Alkalinema sp. FACHB-956: one gene and its partner. The protein of the gene in region 1 binds, or shares a complex with, the protein of each later gene. Links are inferred from orthologs where the notes say so. Each region holds a gene or a part of one and is shown on either strand. Other genes may lie near its edges.

The links.
Region 2: the proteins of pheT (region 1) and pheS are in contact, whole or in part, in a crystal structure (PDB 6P24), measured with the Escherichia coli proteins. The link is inferred for Alkalinema sp. FACHB-956 from one-to-one orthologs.

The regions. Positions count from the first base shown.
Region 1 is NZ_JACJRC010000042.1:29,346-32,767, forward strand. What follows is about bases 84-3,180. They hold pheT (phenylalanine--tRNA ligase subunit beta), read left to right. Parts: upstream 84-458; coding sequence 459-2,903; downstream 2,904-3,180.
Region 2 is NZ_JACJRC010000001.1:751,032-754,194, forward strand. What follows is about bases 242-3,079. They hold pheS (phenylalanine--tRNA ligase subunit alpha), read right to left. Parts: upstream 2,246-3,079; coding sequence 1,238-2,245; downstream 242-1,237. Other genes in these bases: trpB (tryptophan synthase subunit beta), read left to right, coding at 242-908; surE (5'/3'-nucleotidase SurE), read left to right, coding at 2,436-3,079. In the rest of the region: more of trpB, read left to right, coding at 1-241; more of surE, read left to right, coding at 3,080-3,163.

The DNA of each region.
Region 1 (3,422 bases):
CAATGGGTGTGAACGACTTTCAAGCGTTGAGAGCACTGGCATCTTCTGATTAAATACCTGGGTACTTAATACTAAGTACTTAATACTAAGGACTTAGGGAATTCTCCGTATAGTTTGCTCTCTTCAAACTCTATTATTCACCGAGTTTGCCAGAAGTAACATGGGGAAACTATTGGAGTCATCTAGAAAACATCCCGATTACGGAACTATGGAACGCTTGAACTGATGGCGAAAGAATGAGCATTATTCAGCTAGGCTGTGATCCTGCGCGATTGGGGTGTGAAATCCGATCGAATGGGAGATTTGCATCTCTGGATCTCTTTCTCCGATTCTGGAATCCGATCACCCCTCCGTAATTAGATGATACCCTGACCCTGAATTCTAGGGCTGGGGGGGCAGCCACCGGAGCCGGGGGAACGGTACAATGGGCACGGCCTAATGATCAAAGTCAATTTCTGATGCGTATTTCCCTGAACTGGTTGCGAGACCTGGTTGATTTTTCTCAATCTGCGGAAGAGTTAGCAGACCTGCTGACCATGGCAGGCTTTGAAGTAGAAGATATCGAGGATCGTCGCACTTGGGCGGATGGTGTTGTGGTGGGTCGTGTGGTAGAGCGGCAGCAGCACCCCAATGCGGATAAACTCAGCGTCTGCCAAGTGGATATTGGAACAGGAGAAATCAACCAGATCGTTTGCGGGGCTGCCAATGTCCGCGCGGATATTTTTGTCCCGGTGGCAACGGTGGGTAGCTTTTTGCCCCGGGTGGGAGATGCAGGGCTGAAAATTAAACCTGCCAAACTGCGGGGAGAACCGTCGAATGGCATGATTTGTTCCCTCGCGGAGTTGGGCCTGACGAAAGACTCAGAAGGGATCCATATTTTCGATGAAACGATCGGGGGTGACATCCAACCCGGGACGGATGTTCGGCCTTTGCTGGGGTTGGATGAGGTGGTTTTGGATTTGACCTCCACGGCGAATCGGGCCGATGCCCTGAGTATGATTGGGATTGCGCGGGAAGTGGCGGCGCTGACGGGTAATCCGCTGAAAATGCCGCGATCGGAAGAAGTGACTGCGACGGCGGGAGCACAGTTAACGATCGACATTGCTGACCCCCAAGCCTGTCCTGCTTATATCGGTACAGTGATTGAGGGCGTCAAAATTGGCCCCTCTCCCCTGTGGTTGCAGCGCCGCTTACAGGCGGCAGGGGTACGCCCGATTAATAATGTGGTGGATGTGACGAACTACATCATGTTGGAATGGGGACAACCCTTACATGCCTTCGACCTCGATCGGTTAAAGCAGGTCGCGGGCGGTGACGAGCTAAAGCTGGGGGTTCGTTTTGGGACAGCGGGTGAAACCTTGGTGACCTTGGATAGCCAGGAACGGACGGCCACGGAGCAAACGCAGTTTATTACGGTCAACGATCGCCCGGTGGCCCTGGCAGGGGTGATGGGGGGCGAAGCGACGGAAGTGTTTGACGGGACGACGAATCTGTTGCTGGAAGCGGCGCTGTTTGATGCAGCGGTGACTCGGCGATCGGCCCGCAGTCAAGGGTTACGATCGGAGGCTTCGGCGCGCTATGAACGGGGGGTTAACTTAGCGGAACTGGAACTGGCGCAACGGCGGGCGGTGCAGTTAATCACGGAGTTGGCGGGGGGGACTGTAACGGCCCAGGCGATTGCCGATCATCGTCCGGCTACGTTAACCCGTGAGATCGAACTGCGCCTCGATCGGGTGAAGCAGGTGCTGGGCATGGTGGTGCGCGGGGATGATCTGAGCGAACTGGAAGCCGCCGAGGTGGAAAAAGCCTTGGTGGCGTTGAATTGCCAACTGACGGCTACCGGGGAAGGGGTGTGGACGGTGACGGTGCCGCCCTACCGCTACCGAGATCTGGAACGGGAAATTGATCTGATTGAAGAAATTGCCCGGATGTATGGTTTCAATAATTTTGCCGATACCTTGCCGGATAAGGGGGAAGTGGGTTTTCTCTCGCTGGAGCAGGTAGTGCTGCGGAAATTGCGATCGGCGTTGCGGGGCATTGGCTTAACGGAGTTGATGCATTATTCCTTGGGCAAGCCGGGGAGCGATCGGCAGGTGGTGTTGAGTAATCCGCTGTTTGTGGAATATTCGGCCCTGCGGACGAATTTGATGGATGGGTTGATTGAAGCCTGCCAGTACAACCTAGAGCGGGGAAATGGTGCGCTGAATGGTTTTGATATTGGCCATGTCTTCTTCCAGGATGAGGATGGTTTAGGGGAAGGGGAAGTCCTAGGTGGGATTCTTGGTGGTGATACTTCGCGGGGGCGTTGGCTTCGCGGGGTCAAGGAAGTTCCGATGACTTGGTTTGAGGCGAAGGGGCTGTTGGATGCGGTGTTTGATCAATTGAAGTTGCCGGTGGAATACCAGCCTGATAGCCGCGATGCCCGCCTCCATCCTGGACGGACGGCTTCTCTGTGGATCCGAGGTGAGCGGTTGGGAACCTTTGGCCAACTGCATCCGCAATTGTGTCAAGAACGCGGGTTGCCGGATGGGTTGTATGTGTTTGAGTGGGATTTGGATCTGATTTACAAGAATTTGGAATCGGAGGAAGCTATGGTTCCGGTGTTCCAACCTTTTTCGACCTATCCTGCCAGCGATCGCGATTTGGCGTTTTATGTGGCAACGAAGGTTTCGGTTTCCGATCTGGAGCGGGCAATCCGGAAAGCGGGGGGCAATTTACTGGAATCGGTGGAGTTGTTTGATGAGTATAAGGGCGATCGAGTGCCGGAAGGTAAGCGGAGTTTAGCGTTTCGGATGGTGTACCGCACGGACGATCGAACGTTAACGGATGCGGATGTTGATCCGGTGCAACAGAAGGTTCGTGATGCGTTGGTGGAGAAGTTCCAGGTTGAGTTACGTAGCTAAGGCGATTGTGTTTGCGATCGTGTTTGTGCTTGTGATTCGTAATCTATAGTTTTCATATTGGAGGCGAGATGCTCACTTTGTTAAAAGGAGTTGATCGCCTCTATTTTTTATGGGTTGTATGTTCTAATTCCAGCTTGGGTTGTTTGGTTTTGGATGATGGTTTTTGAAGTATCAAATGATACTCGATCGGTTTTTGCAAATACGGATTGACAGGGGTCTACTTTCTCCGTAATCTAGCTGTTCATAGCGGTTGCGTGGACATCCTTCTTTTACGAGACGGTTTGGCATGAAGCACGGGGCCGCTGGGATCCTGAAAATTTAGGGCACTACCCTTTGTTGCGGCAACAACTCCGGGTAGCTATTCCCCCTCGCTGAGTGCACAGCAAGGAGGCTTGATGAGGATTTTAGCATCTGACCGAGCCACTCTTGTTTGTGATGTCAAACGGGGTGGCTCTAAATTTTTGGGCTTCTTTAGACCCTCATCTCCGGCCCTTCTCCCGCAAACAGGAGTAGGGAGCA
Region 2 (3,163 bases), on another replicon or contig:
CCCTGGCCCAAGCCCTCCTGGCAAAACGCATGGGCAAACAGCGGATTATTGCCGAAACCGGAGCCGGTCAGCACGGTGTAGCCACGGCAACGGTGTGCGCCCGCTTTGGCCTCAAATGCATCATCTACATGGGGGTGCATGACATGGAACGCCAAGCCCTCAACGTCTTTCGGATGCGGCTGATGGGTGCGGAAGTGGTGCCCGTGGAAGCCGGAACCGGAACCCTCAAGGATGCAACTTCCGAAGCGATTCGCGACTGGGTCACCAACGTGGAAACCACCCACTACATTCTCGGCTCTGTGGCTGGCCCCCACCCCTATCCCATGATGGTGCGGGACTTCCATGCGGTGATCGGCCAGGAAACCCGGCGGCAATGCCAGGAAAAATGGGGCGGGCTGCCGGATATTTTGATGGCCTGTGTGGGTGGCGGTTCCAATGCTATGGGGCTGTTCCATGAATTTATCGAAGACGCTTCAATCCGCATCATTGGCGTGGAAGCAGCGGGCTTTGGTGTGGAGTCGGGTAAGCACGCCGCCACGTTGACCAAGGGGCGGGTGGGCGTCCTACATGGGGCCATGAGCTACCTGCTCCAGGATGAGGATGGCCAAGTGATTGAACCCCACTCTGTCAGTGCTGGGTTGGACTATCCCGGTGTTGGCCCTGAGCACAGCTACCTGATGGACATTGGCCGTGCCGAATACTACGCCGTCACCGATCAGCAGGCGCTGGATGCGTTCCAACGCTTATCGCAACTGGAAGGCATCATTCCGGCGCTGGAAACCTCCCACGCGATCGCCTATCTGGAAACCCTCTGTCCGCAACTGGAAGGCAGTCCCCGCATTGTCATCAACTGTTCTGGCCGTGGGGATAAGGATGTATTAAGCGTGTCGAAACTGTTGAATCCCTAACTGGGTATTTGCAAGTGGGACTTTTAACGATTAACCCTGCATAGCGTGGGTTCATGGGGGGCGCGATCGTCGGGGCTGCTCCGCAGCGAAGATCGGGGAACTTCTCCCCGCCCCCCTGCGACGTCAGGGGACTCTACTCCCCCGACACCCCCCGAAAGTAAATTCTGCGTTTTAAGGACAGGGGATTTGTGAGGGACACTTGTGTTGTTGAGATCACGTTCAAAATAGACAAACCTGAATAGCCAAAAAGAGGGAATTCAAGCCAATGATGCTTCGATTCCCTCTTTATTATGTTTTGGTCTTTTTATGTTCTGGTCTGTGATGACGAACTAGAACTGGCGGAGAAAGCGTAGATCGCTGTTGTAAAGCCGACGAATATCGTCGATCTGGTGCATGACCATCGCCAGCCGCTCCACGCCGAACCCAGCCGCAAAGCCTGTATAAACTTCCGGGTCATACCCCACGGCTTTCAGCACATTGGGATCCACCATGCCGCAGCCCAGAATTTCCAACCAGCGGCCCTTCCACTTCACATCCACCTCTGCCGACGGTTCCGTGAAGGGGAAGAAGCTAGGCCGGAACCGCACTTCGAGGTCATCCCCCAGCAATTGCTGCAAGAACACCTTGATCGTGCCCTTCAGATCCGTAAAGGTCAGCCCCTCATCCACTGCCAAAATTTCCACCTGGTGGAACACGGCGGAGTGGGTTGCGTCCACCGTATCGCGGCGATAGACCCGTCCCGGCACCACAATCCGCACGGGTGGCTCGTTGTTCTCCATGTAACGCACTTGCACCGTAGAGGTGTGGGTGCGCAGTAGGTTGCCATCGGGGAGGTACAGCGTGTCCTGCATGTCCCGCGCGGGGTGATCCGGCAGGAAGTTGAGGGCTTCAAAGTTGTAGTAGTCGGTTTCCATTTCCGGGCCTTCCGCTACGGCATAGCCCATGCCCACAAAAATGTCTAAAACCGTGTCGATCGTGCCATGGAGCGGGTGGATACGACCTTGGGGGCGATAGGTCCCCGGCATCGTCACATCCAGGGTTTCCGCTTCTAATCGAGCTTGGATGGCCGCCGCTTGCAGTTCCGTCCGGCGGTTGTCCAAGTCCGTTTGGATGGCTTCCTTGACCTCATTGGCCCGCGCACCGATTTTAGGCCGATCGGCGGGATCCAATTTGCCCATACCTCCCAACACCTGCGGAATCGGGCCTTTTTTGCCCATGTATTTCACACGCAGTTGTTCCAGTTGATCTAAGTCAGTGGCAGCGGCGATCGTGGCCTGCGCCTCCTGTTTGATCAACTCCAATTGGGCTTCAAGATCGGAAATTTGCACCGTCGTCATACCAGGAATGGAACGCCTTAGGACTTATAGCTTTGAACTATACCAGTGTAGAGGAAAGTCGTCGGGATTCGTTGAAGGATTCGCTGGGGATTGACTCGCGATCGCCCCCCGATCAGCCCAAAGTTCTGTACCCTAGAAACTCTGGGACTCACTTGGGACTCACTACCTTCAGTTTTGTGCGGCAAGTTTTATGCGGCTTTTGATTAGTAATGACGATGGCATTTTTGCGATCGGGGTGCGGACGTTGGCGAATACCTTGGCGGCGGCAGGCCATGAGGTGACGGTTGTGTGCCCCGATCGGGAGCGATCGGCCACGGGCCATGGCTTGACCCTGCACCAACCGATTCGTGCCAATCCTGTGGAAGGCATTTTCCATCCCCAGGTGACGGCTTGGTCTTGCTCGGGGACGCCGTCGGACTGCGTCAAACTGGCGCTGTGGTCTTTGCTGGATCACCCGCCGGATTTTGTGGTGTCCGGGATTAACCACGGGGCGAATTTAGGAACGGATGTGCTGTATTCCGGCACCGTCTCGGCGGCGATGGAGGGCGTGATCGAAGGGATTCCCAGCATTGCCATGAGCTTGACCAGTTTCGCTGCGAAGGATTTTCAGCCCGCCGCTGATTATGCCAAAACGCTGTTGGGGCAATTGGCCCAAACGCCCCTCTCGGAAATGATTCTCCTCAATGTCAACGTTCCGGCAGTGGCCGCCGAGGAAATTAAGGGCGCGATCGTCACCCGCCAAGGCATTCGGCGCTATATCGAAGTGTTTGAAAAACGGCAGGATCCACGGGGTAAGACCTACTACTGGCTGGCCGGGGAAGCGATCGAGGAGGTGGATGATCCCGAGGCAGATCATGAAATCCCCTCCGATGTCGAGGCCATTCGCCAAAACTTCATCACGATCACGCCGCTCCAGTA